2 linked regions of the Variovorax paradoxus EPS genome follow. The main gene of each other region encodes a partner of the protein of the gene in region 2 in a complex. Links are inferred from orthologs where the notes say so. Each region holds a gene or a part of one and is shown on either strand. Other genes may lie near its edges. The genes, in order: trxB and trxA.

What was found.
Region 1: the proteins of trxA (region 2) and trxB are in contact, whole or in part, in a crystal structure (PDB 1F6M), measured with the Escherichia coli proteins. The link is inferred for Variovorax paradoxus EPS from one-to-one orthologs.

What each region holds. Positions count from the first base shown.
Region 1 is NC_014931.1:1,535,015-1,545,076, forward strand. The notes cover bases 4,593-7,434. They hold trxB (thioredoxin-disulfide reductase), read right to left. Parts: upstream 6,573-7,434; coding sequence 5,613-6,572; downstream 4,593-5,612. Other genes in these bases: VARPA_RS06900 (fatty acid desaturase), read left to right, coding at 4,593-4,863; rpmG (50S ribosomal protein L33), read right to left, coding at 5,012-5,185; rpmB (50S ribosomal protein L28), read right to left, coding at 5,197-5,430; VARPA_RS06920 (Crp/Fnr family transcriptional regulator), read left to right, coding at 6,754-7,428. In the rest of the region: VARPA_RS06880 (I78 family peptidase inhibitor), read left to right, coding at 1-54; VARPA_RS06885 (DUF1653 domain-containing protein), read right to left, coding at 75-308; VARPA_RS06890 (M48 family metallopeptidase), read left to right, coding at 363-2,216; VARPA_RS06895 (RsmB/NOP family class I SAM-dependent RNA methyltransferase), read left to right, coding at 2,245-3,516; more of VARPA_RS06900, read left to right, coding at 3,649-4,592; VARPA_RS06925 (DNA translocase FtsK), read left to right, coding at 7,523-9,946.
Region 2 is NC_014931.1:2,707,207-2,717,124, forward strand. Bases 3,700-6,397 are described here. They hold trxA (thioredoxin TrxA), read right to left. Parts: upstream 5,366-6,397; coding sequence 5,033-5,365; downstream 3,700-5,032. Other genes in these bases: rho (transcription termination factor Rho), read right to left, coding at 3,700-4,849; VARPA_RS12535 (PD-(D/E)XK nuclease family protein), read left to right, coding at 5,523-6,397. In the rest of the region: VARPA_RS12505 (MATE family efflux transporter), read right to left, coding at 1-174; VARPA_RS12510 (hypothetical protein), read right to left, coding at 178-1,905; VARPA_RS12515 (type B 50S ribosomal protein L31), read right to left, coding at 1,999-2,268; VARPA_RS12520 (oxidoreductase), read left to right, coding at 2,459-3,526; more of rho, read right to left, coding at 3,584-3,699; more of VARPA_RS12535, read left to right, coding at 6,398-8,078; VARPA_RS12540 (UvrD-helicase domain-containing protein), read left to right, coding at 8,075-9,918. UniProt on the Escherichia coli protein: Participates in various redox reactions through the reversible oxidation of its active center dithiol to a disulfide and catalyzes dithiol-disulfide exchange reactions.

The sequences.
Region 1 (10,062 bases), 1.2 Mb from region 2 along the record:
CTCAACCTCCATGTCGATGCGCGCAACCGCGTGACCGCGGTTGGCTGCGGCTGACCCGTGTCCCGCGAGCCCGGCTAGATCGGCGCGAACCTGCGCTGCACCACGCCTTCGATCTCGATCGTTTCGCCGAACATTGCCGCGGGGCGGACCCAGAGGCCTTGAGCCCCGTAAAGCGCGCGATACAGCGTCATGGGCTCCAGGGTTTCGCTGTGTCGCACGGTGCCCAGCACTTCGTATTCACCGCCCTTGTAGTGGCGATAGCGGCCTGGAGGCGTTTCGATCAGGGGTGGCAGGTTGTCGTCGTTCAACGGGAGCTTCTTTCTTTTTAAAAAACGGTCGGTGCTTGATTTGACGGGAGTCGAATGGATCGCGCGAATTTTGTTCACCTGGTTCGACTGAGCGAGCATGCCAGTGCCGACAACAGCGCGCGCTACCGGCGCGGCGTGGCGGCGTTTGCCGCACTCGGCTATCTCTGGGTGCTGGGCTGCCTCGGGCTCTCGGTGGGCATCATCGCGTGGGTAGTCTCGTCGTTCGGGCGTGAGCGCTTCAGCGTGTCGCGCGGCTGGCTGCTGGTGTTTGCGCTGGGGCTGCTCTGGGCCACGGTGCGCGCACTCTGGGTGCGCTTCGACGAGCCGGAGGGCAAGGAACTCTTTCGGGAGGATGCGCCGGCGCTCTTCGAGGCGCTGGACCGCATCCGCAGCAAGATCAAGGGCCCGCCGGTCCACCGCGTCTTCCTTGATGACGATTTCAACGCCAGCATTCGCCAGGTGCCGCGCTTCGGGCTGTTCGGCGGCGCAGTCAATTCGCTCAGCATCGGCCTGCCTCTTTTGATGATGCTGAACCGGCAGCGGCTGCTGTCGGTGCTGGCGCACGAGTACGGCCACTTGCGTGGCAACCACGGCAAGCTGAGTGCCTGGATCTACCGCACACGGCTTTCCTGGCTCAAGCTGGACGCGAGCCTGCAGAGCGACGAAGGCGTGATGGCGCTGGTGTCGCACGCCTTTTTCCGCTGGTACTTCCCGCGCTTCGCGGCGAAGACTTTCGCGCTGGCCCGGCAGGACGAGTACGAGGCCGACCGCATCTCGGGCCGGCTGCTGGGCACCGCGGTGGCGGCTGCCGCGCTGACCGAGATCGCGATCAAGGGCAACTGGTACGCCAACGGGTTCTGGCCCTCGCACTGGGCTCGCGCCGAGCTGGAGCCGCAAGCCCCGGGGCCCTTTGCCGCCCTGCGCAAGTTCGCGCACGTGCCGCCGAGCGACGATTTCGCCCGCCAGGCGCTGCGCGAGGCGATGCGCCGCGTCAGCGATCTGGACGATACGCATCCGGTGCTGCGCGACCGGCTGGAAGCGCTGGGGCAGAAGGCGGCCTTGCCGCCGTGGTCGGAGCGGCCGGCGCTCGATCTGCTGGCCGACAGCGCGAAATGGATCGGGCATTTCGACAACCAGTGGCGCCGTGCCCACGCCAGCGACTGGAAGCAGCATCACGCGCACCGCGCGCGCATCCGCGAACGCATCACGGTGCTGGCGGCACGGGGTGAGCGGAACACGCCCGACGAGATGGTCGAGTGGGCTGATTCGGAGCGCCGACTCGATCCGGCAGCGCCGGTGCGCGTGCGTTACGAGAGCGCGCTGCGCATCGCGCCGGAGCACCCGGGTGCATTGCGCGGGCTGGTCCAGATGCTGCCCGTGAGCGACCGCGCCGGCCGGCTCGCCGTGCTCGAGCGGCTGCACCACTCGGGCGCTGCCAGCCGCTGGTGGGCCGCCAAGAGCGCTGTCGCCTCGCTGGAAGACGCCGATGCCGGGCCTCATGACGAGGAGGCACTGAAGCTTTGGCGCGGCCGGCTCAAGGAGGCGGAGGAGGCCGAGGCGCGCGCTTGGGAGGAAATCACCGAGACGCCGTTCTTCAGCCAGATCGGGCGGCACGACCTGAACGACCACGAACTGGGTGAGTTGAAGGCGGATTTCGTTCGCTGCCTGCCCATGTCGCGGGCCTGGCTTGTGCGCAAGAACCTGCGCGAATTTCCGTGGCGTCGCGCCTACATCGTTTTCGTCGAACTGCCGGGGCTGGACGACGACGACCGCTGGCAGCTATGCCGCCAACTGGAGCAGACGCTGACGCTGCCGGGCGCTGCGCTGGTGCTCTGGGCCGGTCACTCGCCCACGCTGGCTGACATTGAGCAGCATGCTTTCGGGGCGGTCTGGACGCGCGAGGCGTAGCACAGCGGGCGCCTGAGACAATCGGGGGATGCACCCCAAAGCCCTGTTGGAGGCCACCGCCGATCTGGTGGGCCTTGTCCTGAAATTCGATCACCCGGCCGACCAGGTCGTTTCCCGCTTCTTTCGCGACCACCGCGAGTTCGGCCCGCGCGAGCGCGCCACGCTGGCAGAGACCGTCTACACCGTGCTTCGCAAGAAGCTGCTGTTCGACCACCTCTCACCTTCTGGCAGCGGGTCGAAGGAGCGCCGCATGGCGATCCTCGGCTTTCATGGCCCGCGCGATTTTCTGAAGAGCGCGCTCAACGACACGGAGAAGCGCTGGCTCGACAACTGCGATGCGGTCAAGCCGGAAGACCTGCTGGAACGCCATCGCCACAACCTGCCGGAATGGCTGGTGGCGCCGCTCAAGACTCAACTCGGCGACGGGTTCTGGCCGCTGGTCGAGAGCCTGCAGCAGCCGGCGCCGCTCGATCTGCGCGTGAACGCACTGACCGACAAGCGTGCGGAGGTGAAGGCGGAGCTTGCGAAGGCTGCTATCAAATCTGAAGTGACTCCGTTCTCGCCTTGGGGCTTGCGCATCGAAGGCAAGCCGGCGCTGACCAAGCTGGACGCGTTCGCTCGCGGCGCTGTCGAGGTGCAGGACGAGGGTTCCCAACTTCTCGCGTTGCTGCTGGACGCCAAGCGCGGTGAGATGGTGGTCGATTTCTGCGCCGGGGCGGGGGGCAAGACCCTGGCCGTCGGTGCCACGATGCGAAATACAGGGCGTCTCTACGCCTTCGATACCTCGGCGCACCGGCTCGATGCGCTCAAGCCACGGCTGGCGCGCAGCAAGCTGTCGAACGTTCACCCGGCTGCCATCGCCCATGAACGGGACGACCGGATCAAGCGGTTGGCAGGCAAGATCGACCGGGTGCTGGTCGACGCGCCGTGCTCCGGGCTCGGCACGCTGCGGCGCAATCCGGACCTGAAATGGCGCCAATCGCCTAAATCGGTGGAGGAATTGACGGTCAAGCAGACGGCCATCCTGCAAAGCGCGGCCCGGCTTGTGAAGTCGGGCGGCCGGCTGGTTTATGCCACCTGCAGCGTGCTGCCTGAGGAAAACGAGGCCATCGCCGAGGCTTTTAGTGCCGCGAATCCCGATTTCGAACCCGTGGACGCCGCGGAACTGCTGCAAGGGCTCAAAGTGGAGGGTTTCGAGGCACTTTGCGCTGGTGGGGCGGACGGCAGGCGTTATCTGCGCCTGTGGCCGCATCGCCATTCGACCGACGGTTTCTTCGCAGCCGTGTGGAACCGCAAATAGGGGCGGGACTCCAAACTAGGGTTAATCAGCGATTTTCTTGAAGGGTAAACGGCCTTGTTTTGGGCCGGCCCCTTTAAAATCGCGGGTTAGCTTAAGGCTGCACCTTCGTGTGGCTATGGAGTACCTGACTCAATGTTGCTTCCTGACTCTGCCGTTCTCAATGCGGCCATCCAATGGCTCGGACACGGCTTGTGGGACCTCACTTGGTGGCAAGTCGTGCTGTACACGCTCGTCACCACGCACATCACGATTGCCGCGGTCACGATTTTCCTGCACCGCACGCAAACGCACCGGGCCATGGATCTGGGCCCGATCCCCTCGCATTTTTTCCGCTTCTGGCTGTGGCTCGGCACCGGCATGGTGACCAAGGAATGGGTCGCCATTCACCGCAAGCACCACGCCAAGTGCGAAACCCAGGAAGATCCGCACAGTCCGCAGGTCAAGGGCATCGACGAGGTGTTCTGGCGCGGTGCAGAGCTGTATCGCAAGGAATCGAAGAACAAGGACACGATCGATCGTTACGGCCACGGCACGCCCGATGACTGGATCGAGCGCAACCTCTATTCGCGCTACAGCTGGCAAGGTGTGGGCCTGATGCTGGTGATCAACCTGGCGCTGTTCGGCACGCTCGGCATGGCCGTGTGGGCAGTCCAGATGCTTTGGATTCCGATTACCGCCGCCGGCATCATCAACGGCATCGGTCACTACTGGGGTTACCGCAACTTCGAGGCGCCCGATGCCAGCCGCAACATCACGCCCTGGGGCCTGATCATCGGTGGCGAAGAGCTGCACAACAATCACCACACCTACCCGACGTCGGCCAAGTTCTCGGTCAAGAAATACGAGTTCGACATCGGCTGGGTCTACATCCAGGCGATGCAGGCCATCGGCTGGGCCAAGGTCAAGAAGGTGCCGCCGAAGATGCAGATGGGCGATATCCAGCCCGTGGCCAACGAGAAGACGCTCGAGGCTGTCATAGCCAATCGCTACGAAGTCATGGCTGGCTATGCGCGCGAAATGCGCCGTGCTACCAGTGAAGAACTGGCTCAGTTGAAGACCAAGGGTGCCGACCTGTCGGTGCTCAAGGCAGCCAAGCGCTGGCTGCACCGTGACGACGACAAGGTGCCCGCATCCGCTCGCACGCATATCGTGCAGGCTCGCGCAGCCCATCCGGTGCTCGACAAGATGGTGACGATGCGCGAAGAGTTGCGCCAGCTTTGGCTGAACACCTCGCAGTCGCGCGAGCAACTGGCGGCCGACCTTGCTGCTTGGTGCCACCGTGCGGAAGCGAGTGGTATTGCTGGTCTGCGCGAGTTCTCCACGCGTCTGCGTTCTGCTCGCGCTTGAGCTAACTGGCGCAGCATCTCACGCCTCGATAAAAACCGGCCGGAGGGCCGGTTTTTTTACGCCTGCCCCCAAGCAAGCGTCAGAACGACAGGCAACAAAAAACCCGCTGGGTAAGCAGCGGGTTTTTATTTGGAAAACCAGGACTGAATTACTTCAGCTTAATTTCCTTGTATTCGACATGCTTGCGCGCCTTCGGGTCGAACTTCATGATCGACATCTTTTCAGGCATCGTCTTCTTGTTCTTGCTGGTCGTGTAGAAGTGGCCGGTACCCGCGGTGGATTCCAGCTTGATCTTTTCGCGTCCGCCTTTGCTCGTTGCCATGATTCAGCTCCTTAAGCTTGGCCGCGTGCGCGCAGGTCTGCGAGCACGGCGTCGATACCGTTCTTGTCGATCAGGCGCAGTGCAGCGCTCGAAACGCGCAGGCGAACCCAGCGGTTTTCAGTCTCGACCCAGAAACGGCGGTATTGCAGGTTCGGCAGGAACCGGCGCTTGGTTTTGTTGTTGGCGTGGGAAACATTGTTTCCGACCATCGGGCCTTTGCCCGTTACGTCGCATACGCGTGCCATGTGGACACTCTTTCTTGAACAGCTGGCACCGGCGCAATCGTGGCGATTGCAGGTGTTTTGCAGCTTGACCTCGCCAGAAACGGGTGGCGGTACCCCGGCTTTGCCTGAATGCGTTGAGCCCCCGTGAGAGGGCCCCGTTTCGGCAAAGCCTCGGATTATAGCCCTTTTGGGCTGCCCCGGATTTAGAGCGTGCCGTCCTGCTCAAGGAAGCGCTGCGCATCCAGCGCTGCCATGCAGCCCGTACCTGCGCTTGTGATGGCCTGGCGATAGACGTTGTCCTGCACGTCGCCCGCGGCGAAGACGCCCGGAATGCTGGTCATCGTCGCAAAGCCCTGCAGGCCCGAGCGGGTCAGGATGTAGTTGTCCTTCATCTCCAGTTGGCCCTGGAAAATATCGGTGTTGGGGTGGTGCCCGATGGCGATGAAGCAGCCCTTGAGATCGATCTGCTCGGTCTCGCCAGTCTGGGTGTTCTTGATGCGGATGCCGGTCACACCGGTGCCGTCGCCCAGCACCTCGTCGAGTTCGTTATGCAGCTTCAGCACGATCTTGCCCTCGGCGACCTTTTCCTTGACCTTGTCGATCAGGATCGGCTCCGCGCGGAACTTGTCGCGACGGTGCACCAGCGTGACCTTGTTCGCGATGTTGGCCAGGTACAGCGCTTCCTCGACAGCGGTGTTGCCGCCGCCGATCACGCAGACTTCCTGCTCGCGGTAGAAAAAGCCGTCGCAGGTTGCGCAAGCGGAGACGCCGCGGCCCATGAACTTCTCTTCGGAATCGAGGCCCAGGTATTTGGCGGATGCGCCTGTTGCAATGATCAGCGAATCGCAGGTGTAGGTGCCGCTGTCACCGGTCAGGGTGAACGGGCGCTTGCTCAGGTCGACCTTGTTGATGTGATCGAAAACGATCTGCGTCTTGAACCGTTCGGCATGCTCGAGAAAGCGCTGCATCAACTCCGGGCCCTGCACGCCATGCACGTCGGCGGGCCAGTTGTCGACCTCGGTGGTGGTCATCAATTGCCCGCCCTGGGCAATGCCTGTGATGAGCAAGGGCTGAAGATTTGCGCGGGCTGCATAGACGGCCGCGGTATAGCCGGCTGGGCCGGAGCCGAGAATCAAAACCTTGGCGTGTTGGGGAGCGGACATGGATGGAAAGCCTAGGATATACGCTGCATCAGCGTGTACATTTTCAGGGTGGTAGCGATATATATGGAGTATCACCGCCCGGTTCAACACCGGGTGCACGGTGTTTTCAATGCGCGCGATTGTAGTAATCCATTGGCTTGCCTCCTGGACCAACTCCGCGTGCTGTCTCAGGGATTGATAAATGTCGATGCTGTCCAACCTTGAATTGCTTCGGCGCGTTCCTTTGTTCGCGTCGTTGACGGCCACGCAGTCCGCAAGCATCGCGGACGCGATCATCAAGAAGCGCTTCAAGCGTGCTGAAGTCGTCGTGGAGCAGGGCAAGAAGTCCGATGCGCTCTACATCATCCTCACCGGCCGTGCCCGCGTGACCAGCGCCGACAGCCGGGGCCGCGAGGTCATTCTGGCCACGCTGCACCCCGGCGACTACCTCGGTGAAATGAGCCTGATCGACGACGAGCCTCACTCGGCCACGGTGCGCACCGAAATCCAGTGCGACGTCCTCATGCTCGGCCGCGATGCGTTTGCGCGCTGCTTGCCCGAGAACTCCTCGATGGCCTACAACATCATGCGCGGCCTGGTGCAGCGCCTGCGCCACGCCGACCGGAAGATCGAGTCGCTGGCGCTGATGGACGTGTACGGCCGCGTGGCCCGCTCGCTGCTCGAATTCGCCGTTGACGACGGCGCCGGCAATCTCAAGGTGCGCGACAAGATTTCCCGTCAGGACCTGGCAAAGATGGTCGGCGCCTCGCGCGAAATGGTGAGCCGCGTGATGAAGGATCTGGAAGAGCGCGGCTTCGTTCAAACCTTGGACGACGGCGCGATGATCGTCAAGGAACGGCTGCTGACGCTCACCTGAGCATCCGGGCCGGGCGCCTCTGGCGGCGCCGGCCTTTTGTTGTAGTGTTCGGGCGTCCGGCCTCCGATTTTCAGTGCCGGCTGCCGTGTTTTTCATGACCTATTCGCTCAATACGCTTCAATCCTCTTCCGCCGCCGATGGGCAACCCGTGCGCGTGCGCGCCATGCGCTTCGCCCACGAGATCACGCTGATCGCCGGATTCGCGGCGCTGTTGTTCTGGCTGCTCGCAATGCTGAGCTTCACGCCCTCCGACGCCGCCTGGTCGACCTCCGGCACCGGTGGCGAAATCAAGAACTGGGGCGGCCGCATCGGCGCCTGGCTGGCCGATGGCAGCTACTACGCGGCCGGCTACTCCGTCTGGTGGTGCCTCGCAGCCGGCCTGCGTGCCTGGCTGTCTTCACTGGCCAATTGGCTGCGCGGCGGTGAAGCCGCACCGGCCGAGCAGCCACCTCGCGGCCGCTTCAACCGCAGCCGCCTTGCGTTCTGGTTTGGCCTCATCCTGCTGCTGTGCGCAAGCACCATGCTCGAATGGTCGCGCTTGTACCGGCTCGAATCGCACCTGCCGGGCTCGGGCGGCGGTGCGCTCGGCTATCTCGTGGGGCCGGCCAGCGTTCGATGGATGGGCTTCACCGGCTCCGCGCTGGTCGCCATTGCCGGTGGCGTGATCGGCTCGGCGCTGGTCTTCCGGTTCTCGTGGAGCCTGATTGCCGAGCGCATCGGTGCTCGCGCCTATTCGCTCTTCGAGTCGCGCCGTGAAAAGCGTGAAATGGCCGCCGACATCGCCATGGGCAAGCAGGCCGCGCGCGAACGGGCCGAAGCCGACGAGCCTTCGTTCACGCGCGACGAGCCAGGCGGCAAGGGCAGTGGGCCCGCCATGGCCACCGATTTCCCCGACGACGAAGAGATCCTCATCGAACCGCGTCCCAAGCGCCGCCCGCCGTCGCCGCCGGTGCAGATCGAGCCCGCGATGACCGAGGTGCCCCGAAGCGATCGCGTCGTCAAGGAGCGCCAGAAGCCGCTCTTCAAGGAACTCCCCGACAGCAAGCTGCCGCAGGTCGACCTGCTCGACGCGGCGCTCGTGCGCCAGGAAACCGTCTCTGCAGACACGCTCGAGATGACCTCGCGCATGATCGAGAAGAAGCTCAAGGACTTCGGCGTCGAGGTGCGCGTGGTGCTCGCCTCACCGGGCCCGGTGATCACGCGCTACGAAATCGAGCCCGCCACCGGCGTCAAGGGCTCGCAGATCCTGGGCCTCGCCAAGGACCTCGCGCGTTCGCTCTCGCTGGTGTCGATCCGCGTGGTCGAGACCATCCCGGGCAAGAACTACATGGCGCTCGAGTTGCCGAACGCCAAGCGCCAGTCGATCAAGCTCAGCGAAATCCTGGGCTCGCAGATCTACAACGAAGGCAAGTCGATGCTCACCATGGGCCTCGGCAAGGACATCATCGGCAACCCCGTGGTGGCCGACCTCGCGAAGATGCCGCACGTGCTGGTGGCCGGCACCACCGGCTCGGGCAAGTCGGTCGGTATCAACGCGATGATCCTGTCGCTGCTCTACAAGGCCGAGGCGCGCGACGTCCGGCTCTTGATGATCGACCCGAAGATGCTCGAAATGTCGGTCTACGAAGGTATTCCGCATCTGCTGGCGCCCGTGGTCACCGACATGCGCCAGGCCGCGCACGGCCTGAACTGGTGCGTGGCCGAGATGGAGCGCCGCTACAAGCTCATGAGCAAGCTCGGCGTGCGCAACCTGGCCGGCTACAACACCAAGATCGACGAAGCCAAGGCGCGCGAGGAGTTCATCTACAACCCCTTCAGCCTCACGCCCGACGATCCGGAGCCGCTCAAGCGCGAGCCGCACATCGTGGTGATCATCGACGAGCTGGCCGACCTGATGATGGTGGTCGGCAAGAAGATCGAAGAGCTCATTGCCCGCCTCGCGCAGAAGGCGCGCGCAGCCGGCATCCACCTGATTCTGGCCACGCAGCGGCCCAGCGTGGACGTGATCACCGGCCTCATCAAGGCCAACATCCCCACGCGCATCGCGTTCTCGGTGGGCTCCAAGATCGACAGCCGCACCATCCTCGACCAGATGGGTGCCGAGGCGCTGCTCGGCATGGGCGACATGCTCTACATGGCCAGCGGCAGCGGCCTGCCGATCCGCGTGCACGGCGCCTTCGTGAGCGACGAGGAAGTGCACCGCGTGGTGGCTTACCTCAAGAGCCAGGGCGAGCCCGACTACATCGAAGGCGTGCTCGAAGGCGGCACTGTCGACGGCGACGGTGACGGCGACCTGCTCGGCGGCGGCGATGCCGAAAAAGATCCGATGTACGACCAGGCGGTCGAGGTCGTGCTCAAGAATCGCAAGGCCAGCATCTCGCTGGTGCAGCGCCACCTGAAGATCGGCTACAACCGCGCCGCGCGCCTCGTCGAAGACATGGAAAAGGCAGGCTTGGTCAGCGCCATGAGCGGCAGCGGCCAGCGCGAGATCCTAGTGCCGGCGCGCGCCGCGGAGTAATTCGCGGGCGTTGAGTTCTCAATTGGTTACGTGCTGAAAGCCAATTTGCAGAAGTGCCGATTGGAATTGCAAATCTTCATGCACGCCTACAACTGGCGCAATTCGCGGCGCGTAGG
Region 2 (9,918 bases):
CAGCGAGACGTACACGCTCACGAAGATGGCAGCGCCGACCGAGAGCGCCGCCAGCGCGTGCTCCGAATAGCGGCCCGCGATGATGGTGTCGGTCACGCCGAAAGCCATCACGGCCAGCTGGCCCACCAGCACCGTGCCGGCGTGGCGTGCGATCAAACTCCGTTCGCCCACCACGGGTCAGGGCACGATCTTTTGGTAAAGGAGCAGGTCGTCCGCGGCGCTGCTGGGACGGCGCAGGGTGCCGCTGAAGCGCCACTTCTCGAGCGGAATGATGGTATGCAGCCGCTCGATGGTCTCGGGGCTCACCAGCAGCCAGGGGCAGTCGGTGCCGAGCAGCAGGGGCTGCAGGTTGAAGTTGCCGTGGTGGCGCAACGCTGCCGCGTGCGGCCGGCTCAGTGCCAGTTCGGCGATGCAGCTCGGGTGGCCGACCCGCTCAGCCACCGCACGCACCTGCGGCAGGTAGCTGCGCGCGTAGTCGATGGGGGGCAGCCAGAGCGTCATCAGCAGCATCCAGCAGAGCGCGGTGCCGCCGGCGGGCAGCACCAGCGTCTTCCAGAGCGCGGCGCGGTGGCGCCCGGTGCGCCAGCGCACCAGCCAACACCATGCGATGGTCGCGGCCAGCGCGAGCACGAATGCGATCGGCGAGAACTCGCCCACGAAGCCCGGCACCAGCCGTGCGACGCTGGCTGCAGGCTTGCGCGGCACGCCGGTCAGCATGGCGATCCAGTAGAGCCAGCCCAGCACCGCGAGGCCACTGAAGAAGAGCACGTTGAACCAGTCGATCAGCGCCGCGGCGCTGCGCCGGAAGGTGGGCAGCGCGAAGGCCGCCAGCGTGGCGAAGGCCGGCAGGGCCAGCAGCAGCGAGCGGTCGGAGTAGTCGGTGGTCCAGGTGGCGGCCAGCGGCACGAGCGCGAACCAGAACGGCAGCGCGACATGGCGCGCCGTGAGCTGGCGGCGCCAGCGCCAGAGCGTCCAGATGGCGAGCGGCCAGACGGGCCAGGTGAACCAGAGCAGCAGTTTGGCTTGGCTGCGGATTTCGCTGCTGATCGAGTTGCCGTCCAGCGTGATCTTCCATTGCGACAGGCCGAGGCCGAACACCAGCGCCGCCGCCAGCAGCGTGACGCCGATCATCGTGAAGAGGGCGCCGCGGGTGTAGCCGGGGCCATCGTCGGAGCTCACGTCCGCCCCGGCTTTTGCGACGAGGTGCCGCTCATAGGCGATGTAGAGCGCGCTGCCGACGGCGAGCGCGAGGCCAACGGTGGGGGCGCCGCTCAACGTCATGCCGAGCGTGCCGACCACGAGAGCGATCACCGGGCCTGCGCGGCGGTACGGCAGCGCGGCCACGCCGTAGAACAGGTGCGAGGCGAAGTACAGCTGGGCAAGGGCGGGCGTGGTTTCGTGCCCGAGTTGGGCGAGGCCCAGGCAGGCGATCAGCGCCAGCAGGCCGCCGTCGGCGATGGCGCGCGCGTAGTCGGTCGGACGCGCCTCGCCGCCGAAGGCGAACGCCACGGGCTGTGCGCGTGCGGTTCGGGCGAGGTAGTAGACGGCGTACCAGGTGGCGGTGAAGGTGCCCCAGAGCATCAGCGCGAAGACGAATCGCACGGCGAGGTCGGGGTTCAGCCACGCGGGGGCAAGCTTGATCGCGATGGCGCCGATCCAGTAGGGGACCAGCGCGGGCGTCTCGGGCTGCATGCCCAGCAAGAGCGGATCGAACCAGCGCGCGATGCCTTCGGTGCCCCGGGCCAGTTCGGCCATGTAGCCGAAGGCGGTGATGTCGGCACTCTTCCACGGTCCGCGCCCGACCAGGCCCGGCAGCAGGTAGGCCGCGCACAACAGCAGCAGCGCGATGCGCGGCAGCCGGCGCACGGCATTCTGGGCAACGATCGCGGGAGTGGGCTGGTTCAAAGGGCGGGAAGCGGAGAGAAGGGCTAAAGGAGATTCGGAATGAAAAAGGGCAGCGCGGTAAACCGGGCTGCCCTCGACGCCAAAGCGCGTGCTTTACTTCGAAGCAGCGCCGGTGGTCTTGCCGAAACGGTTGCGGAACTTCTCGACGCGACCGCCCATGTTGTCGACCGACTTCTGCGTGCCGGTGTAGAACGGGTGCGATTCGCTGGTGGTATCCAGCTTGAACAGGGGGAGCTCGCGACCGTCGTCGGTCTTGCCCATTTCCTTGGTGTTCGCGCACGAACGGGTCACGAACTTGAAACCGTTCGACATGTCGACGAACAGGATTTCGCGGTAATTCGGGTGGATGCCTTCTTTTGCCATGGTGTTTCCTTTTGCGCTGTTGGAATCAATGCGCGGTCGATGCGAGAGCCACAAGCGCGTCGACTGTCGAATGGACTGGTCGGCGGCTGTCCCGGGGTGAGGGGATCGCTGGGCAGGACGCCCGGCTGCACTTTTCGCGGAGCCAGCGATTATCGCATACTGGCCGTTTTGAGCGAAAAGCGGCCCACAGATGACTTCCACAGCGTTGCGCGCCGGCCTCGTCGGCTACGGTTTCGCCGGCCAGACCTTCCATGCACCCGTGCTTTCGGCCGTTCCGGGGCTCGAACTGGTGGCCGTGGCGAGTTCGCAGCCGCACAAGGTCCACGCGGACTGGCCCGGCGTGGCCGTGGTGCCGGACGTGGCGGTGCTCGTGGCCCGCGCGGACATCGACCTGATCGTGGTCGCCACGCCCAATGCCCAGCACAATCCGGTTGCAAAGGCTGCGCTGGAGGCCGGCAAGCACGTGGTGGTGGACAAGCCTTTCACGCTCGATGTGGCCGAGGCGAGAGAGCTCGAATTGTTGGCTCGACGCAACAATCGCGTCCTGGCGGTCTATCAGAACCGGCGTTACGACGCCGATTACCTGACGTTGAAGGATCTTCTCGCAGGCGGCGAGTTGGGGCGGCCGGTGTACCTGGAATCGCATTTCGACCGCTTCCGGCCCGAGGTTCGCGAGCGCTGGCGAGAGCAGCCGGTGCCGGGTTCAGGCCTGTGGGTGGACCTGGGCTCGCATTTGGTGGATCAAGCCGTCCAGTTGTTCGGACGGCCCGATACGCTGCAACTCGACACGGCCGTCCTTCGCGATGGTGCGCTGGTCGAAGACTATTTCCACGCCGTGCTGCGCTACGAAAGCGGCCCTCACGCCCCCTTGCGCGTGGTGCTGCACGCCACGACGCTCGCCGCCCATGCGGCGCCGCGCTACATCGTGCATGGCACGCGCGGCAGCTACGTGAAGCACGGTGTTGATCCGCAAGAGGATGCGCTGCGCGCCGGGCAACGACCACCAGCCGAAGGATGGGGCGCCGATCCGCTCGATGGCGAACTCACGCTGATCGGCAGCGACGGGGCGCCTCGCTTTCGCGCCGTGCCCACGCTGGCAGGCAACTACGTCGACTACTACGCGGCGGTCCGCGACGCGATCCTTGGCACGGGGCCGAACCCGGTCCCGCCGGAGCAGGCGGTCGCGCTGATGGAACTCCTCGACATCGGTCGCCAGAGCGCAGCCGAGGGCCGCGCCATCCGCATCGAACGCCCATGAAAAAAGCGCATTGACCGGTGAGGGTCAACGCGCTTTTGCGGAGGAGCGGGATGGTGCTCAGCCGCCGCGACGCATCATGTCGAAGAACTCGACATTGGTCTTCGTCGCCTTCATGTTCTTCAGCATCAGCTCCATCGACTCGATCTCGTCCATGTTGTACATGAGCTGACGAAGAATGCGGGTCTTCTGAAGGATCTCGGGGGCCAACAGCAATTCTTCGCGGCGCGTGCCGCTGCGGTTGAGTTGGATCGAAGGGAACACGCGCTTTTCGTACAGGCGGCGGTCCAGGTGGATTTCGGAGTTGCCGGTGCCCTTGAACTCTTCGAAGATCACTTCGTCCATGCGACTGCCGGTGTCGATCAGCGCGGTGCCGATGATGGTCAGCGAGCCGCCTTCTTCCACATTGCGCGCGGCGCCCAGGAAGCGCTTGGGGCGCTGCAGTGCGTTGGAGTCGACACCGCCGGTCAGCACCTTGCCCGACGAGGGCACGACGTTGTTGTAGGCGCGGGCCAGACGCGTGATCGAGTCCAGCAGGATCACCACGTCCTTCTTCAGTTCGACCAGGCGCTTGGCGCGCTCGATCACCATTTCGGCGACGTGCACGTGGCGGGCGGCAGGCTCGTCGAAGGTCGAAGCAATGACTTCGCCCTTCACGGTGCGCTGCATTTCGGTCACTTCTTCAGGGCGCTCGTCCACGAGCAGCACCATCATGTGCACGTCGGGGTAGTTGGCGCTGATCGCGTGGGCGATGTGCTGCATCATCACCGTCTTGCCGCTCTTGGGCGGCGCCACGAGCAGGGCGCGCTGGCCTTTGCCGATGGGGGCGATGATGTCGATGATGCGGCCCGTGATGTTCTCTTCGCCCTTGACGCCATCGCGTTCCAGCTTCATCTGCTCCTTGGGGAACAGCGGCGTGAGATTCTCGAACATCACCTTGTGCTTGTTCTGCTCGGGCGGGCCGTCGTTGACCTTGTCCAGCTTGGTCAGCGCGAAGTAGCGCTCGCCATCCTTGGGCGTGCGCACTTCACCTTCGATCATGTCGCCGGTGTGCAGGTTGAAGCGGCGCACCTGGCTCGGCGAGATGTAGATGTCGTCGGTGCTGGCGGTGAAGCTGGTGTCGGGGCTGCGCAGGAAGCCGAAGCCGTCGGGCAGGATTTCGAGCACGCCGTCGGCGAAGACCTGTTCGCCGGCCTTTGCGCGCTTCTTGATGATCGCGAACATCAGCTCCTGCTTGCGCATGCGGCCGACGTTTTCAATCTCAAGGGCTTCGGCCTGCTTGAGGACTTCAGACACGTGGAGTGCCTTGAGTTCGTTTAAGTGCATGGAATGACCCCTCGCGGGGTAATCGAAACGGAAAACGGGGGGAGGTTGAATGTGTAGCGAGAACTGCTGCACTAACCGGGGAACTCGAACCGGTTGCCTGGAAGGGCCGGTGATCTGTGGGAGATTATGACAGGAAAAACGCGCCGGCCAAGCGCATTGCGCGCTGGCCGGATCGAATGTCGCTTATGCGAGTTGCTGGTCGATGAAGGCGGTGAGTTGCGCCTTGCTCATGGCGCCGACCTTGGTGGCGGCCAGTTGGCCGTCCTTGAACAGCATGAGCGTGGGGATGCCGCGGATGCCGAACTTGGCGGGGATGTCGCGGTTCTCGTCGACGTTCAGCTTGGCGATCTGCAGCTTGCCTTCGTAGGTGGCCGACACTTCGTCAAGGATCGGGGCGATCATCTTGCAGGGGCCGCACCATTCGGCCCAGTAGTCGACCAGCACCGGCTGGCTGGACTTGAGCACGTCGGCTTCGAAGGAGGAATCGGAGATGTGTTTGATCAGGTCGCTGGCCATGTGATGTGTCCTTGTGCGCAGAGAGTTTCGGTGCAGCTAAAGTGCTGGTCATTGTGACAGAAACCAAGGGGCGGGGTGCCATGCGCAGCCGCTATGGCAGTGATAGCCAAAGCCCTTGCAGATCACGACAACGCGCTCTCAAACCCCTCGATAGAACATGAACGAAGGCCACCCCGTCCACGCCTTGTGGTGCGACCCCGCCGACGGCGTCGTCGCGCGGATCGTCCGCGCGCTCGCCGAGCGCGAGCTGCATGCGGCGCGCACCGTGGTGCTGGTGCCGTATGCGCAATTGATGGGCGTGGCGCGCAGCATGTGGGCGCGTTGCGGCAGCGCCGGCTTCGTGCCGCGCTTTGAGACCACGCACAACTGGGCGCGCAGCGCGGGCGGCTTCCTGCCGACGGGCTACGACATCGCGTTCGACATGGCGCGTGACCTCATCACGGCCCAGGCGCTGCTGTCGCAGTCCGGGTTCAACAACGAGCGTTTCGCATTGGCAGGCCGCGTCGTCGAACTGGCCTACCAGCTCGCGCCCCTCGCATCGGCATCGCTGCCGGACGCGCGTGTCGGCGAATGGGCCCAGCGTGCCGCGCAGGTGGCCGAGGCGGGCAGCGAGTCGGAATGGTTCCGCATCGAAAGCGCGCTGATCCGCATCGCCGTCGCCTGGGCCGCAACCTCGGGCTACGCAACGGACGTGCTGCTGCGCGAGAGCACGCGCAACCAGGTCGATGCATTGATCGTGCTCGAAGGCTTCCAGACCGATCCGCTCACCCAGACGCTGTGCACCCTGTGGGGCGATCACGCGCTGCATCTCTCGCTCGTGCCCGCGAACACTTCCGTGGCTCCCGCAGCTTCCCATGTGGCGGCAGACCCCGAGGATGAGGCCGAGCTCGCCGCCGCCTGCGTGCTGCGTCACCTCGCCGAGGGCCGCGCGCCGGTCGCGCTGATCGCCACCGACCGCGCGCTCACGCGCCGCATCAGCGCCCAGCTCAAGGCGCAGGGCATCGTCACGCACGACGAAACCGGCTGGAAGCTCTCGACCACCCGCGCTGCCGCCACGTTGATGAGCGCGCTGCGCGCCTGTGCCCACGACGCGGCGAGCGATCAAGTTCTGGAATGGCTCAAGAGCGGTGCCGACGGCGACGCACTGGCAGTGCAGGCGCTCGAAGTGCGCCTGCGACGCGAAGGCCTGCGCGACTGGTCGGCCTGGTGCAGCCTCGTGGCCCGCAGCGAGAAGCCGAACGACGTGGCGTTGCTGCCCTACACCGAAGCCATCGAGGCGCGCCGCGCATCGATGATGAAGTCCAGACCCGTGGCCGAATGGCTGCGCGCATTGCGCGAACTGCTCGAAGGCAGCGGGCAATGGACGCCTCTGGCCGACGACATGGCAGGCGGGAAAGTCATCGCCGCGTTGTGGCTCGATGCCGATTCGCACGGCGATGCCGACGAATTTCCCGGCGGCCGTCACACGCTCGCCGAATTCACGGCATGGGTGCGCGACGTGCTCGAAGACGCGAGCTTCGTGCCCCCCACTGGCGACCAAGCGCCCCGGGTGATCGTGCTGCCGCTCTATCAACTGCTCGGCCGCGCATTCGGTGCCGTGGTCATTCCTGGGTGCGACGACCGCCGCCTGCCCGCATCGCCCGAGCCTCCCGGCAACTGGAGTGCCGCCCAGCGCCTCGAACTGGGCCTGCCTTCGCGCGAGACCCTCGAAGCCGCGCAGCGCTCGGCCTGGGCTGCGGCCCTGCACAACCCCTGGTGCGAACTGGTCTGGCGCCAGTCCGACGCGAGCGGCGAGCCGGTCCGACCGAGCCCGTTGGTGCAGGCATTGCAGCTCGACCACGTGCTGCAGCCCACCGTCGATCCGCGTCCTGCGCGCGACGTCACCGTGCAACCGACTGCCGTTCCCACGCCCTCGGGCGCGCTGCTGCCGCTGCAGAACATCTCGACCAGCGTCTACGAAGACCTGCGCCGCTGCCCCTATCGCTTCTTCGCGCTGCGGCAGTTGGGGCTGCGGAGCGCCGACGAGCTCGACGTGGAGGTCGACAAGCGCGACTTCGGCAACTGGCTGCACGCCGTGCTCGGTCATTTCCACGAGGCACTGATCGAAACCCCGACGCAGGATGCGCACGAGCGCGTGGCATTTATCGAAGAAGCCGCGCAACGCGCCACGCGCGAATACGGCCTTTCCGACGCCGAGTTCCTTCCTTTCGCCGCGGCATGGCCTGCGGTGCGCGACGGATATCTCGTATGGCTCGCAGGGCATGAAGTGGGTGGTGCGGTGTTTGTCGAATCCGAACCCTGGAAAGAGCAGCCGCTGGGCGGCCTGCGCCTGGTCGGTCGCCTCGATCGAGTCGACCGCACGTCCGATGGACAGGCCTTCGTGATCGACTACAAGACCGAGTCCGCGAGCGTTACCAAGGAGCGAGTGAAGGACCCGACCGAGGACACGCAGCTCGCCTTCTACGCAGCGCTGGTGGCTGACGACACCTTGCGTGCGGCCTACGTCAATGTGGGCGAGAAGTCCTCGGGCACGCAGACCGTCGAGCAACCGGCGGTGGTCGAGGCGAGAGACGCATTGGTGGCCGGCATCATGAGCGACTTCACGCGCATCGCCGAGGGCGCGGCGCTGCCCCCGTTGGGCGAGGGCGCTGTTTGCGACTACTGCGCAGCGCGCGGCCTGTGCCGCAAGGACTTCTGGGAGGTGTCGAAGTGAACGGCGCAGCCTACGAACACAACGGCCGGCACGTCACGCGCGAGGCCTTCTACACCGTCGCCTGCGATCCGCGCCGCTCGGTGGCCGTTGAAGCCTGCGCGGGCGCGGGCAAGACGTGGATGCTCGTGTCGCGCATCCTGCGCGCGCTCCTCGAGGAGGGCGACTCCGCCTGCGAGCCGCATGAAATCCTCGCGATCACTTTCACCAAGAAGGCGGCCGGCGAGATGCGCGAGCGTCTCGACCAATGGCTTGAGCAGTTCGCAGAAGAAAGCCCCGAAGAACTCGTGAAGCAGCTCGTGATGCGCGGCGTCGAACCTGCTGCCGCATTGGCTGCCGTGCCGCGACTGAAGGGTCTCTACAGGCGCCTGCTCGAAGGCGGACGCCCGGTGCAGTTCCGCACTTTTCACGCCTGGTTCGCAGGCCTGCTGCGCAACGCGCCGCTCGCAGTGCTACGCGAACTGGGCCTGCCTTCCAACTACGAACTGCTCGAAGACGATGCCGAGGCCCGCGGCCACACCTGGCGGCCGTTCTTCGAAGCGGTCACGGCCGACAAGCTTGCACTCGCCGACTACTACGCTGTCGTCGCGACGCACGGCCGCTCGCAGACGGCAAAGGCGCTGGGCGAAGCGTTGACCAAGCGCGTCGAGTTCTCGCTGGCCGATGCTGAAAACGCCGTCCAGCACTTCAGCGCCATGTACCCGGCGCTCGAAGGGCTGGACGAGCCGACCCAGGCCCTGCGCGGCGACTCGGTCCGCCGCCGTTGGCTCGACCGCGCCGCCGCACTCGGCCGCGAGACCAACAAGACGCCGCAGAAGGCGGCCGAGGCCATCATCGACGTGTTCGGCGTCGGCGAGCCCGCAGTCGAATCGCTCTCCGCAGCGCTCGCGCACCTGAGAAAGAACTTCTTCGTCGCCAGCGAAGACCGGCTCACCAAGAATCTGCAGAAATTCCCCGCCGCGCAAGAGGCAGAAGCCGAGCTCCAGGTGCTGTGCGCCGCGCAGGCCCAGCACGCGGCATGGCTCTACCAGCAGCGCATGACACGGCTCACGCGCCTTCTCATCGCCGCTTTCGCGGACGTCAAGCGCGCCCACGGCTGGGTCGACATGAACGACGTCGAGCAAGCCGCGCAGTTGCTGCTCGGCCAGTCGGCGCTGTCGGGCTGGGTGCAGGAACGGCTCGACGCACGCATCGCGCACCTCTTGATCGACGAGTTCCAGGACACCAATCCGCTGCAGTGGCAGGCACTCTACGGCTGGCTCAGTTCCTACACGGGCGCGGGCAGCAGCGCGCCGCGCGTGTTCATCGTGGGCGACCCGAAGCAGAGCATCTACCGCTTCCGCCGCGCCGAACCGCAAGTGTTCATTGCCGCCAAGAAGTTCGTGCGCGAAGGGCTCGATGGCGAACTGCTCAACTGCGACCACACGCACCGCAACGCACGCGCAGTGGTCGGGCTCGTCAACCAGGCCATGCTGGCCGCACAGGATGCGGGCGAGTTCGATGGCTATCGCGCCCACACCACCGAGCGTGGCGACGAGGGCGAGCTTCTCAAGCTGCCGGCCATCGACCGCGACGCGCTCGGCGACGCGGCGGAAGCCGCACCCGCAGATGACGGCATGCTCCACTGGCGCGATAGCCTCGTCACGCCGCGCGTGCTGCCTGAAGAACAACTGCTGCAGAAGGAATGCGAGCAGGCCGCACGTTGGGTAGCGCAGCGCATCGCCGACGGCATACCGCCGCGGCAGATCATGGTGCTGGCGCGCCGGCGCAATCGTCTGTCCGCGATGCAGGATGCGCTGCGCCAGCGCCACATTCCCGTGCAGCAGCCCGAGAAGAACGAGCT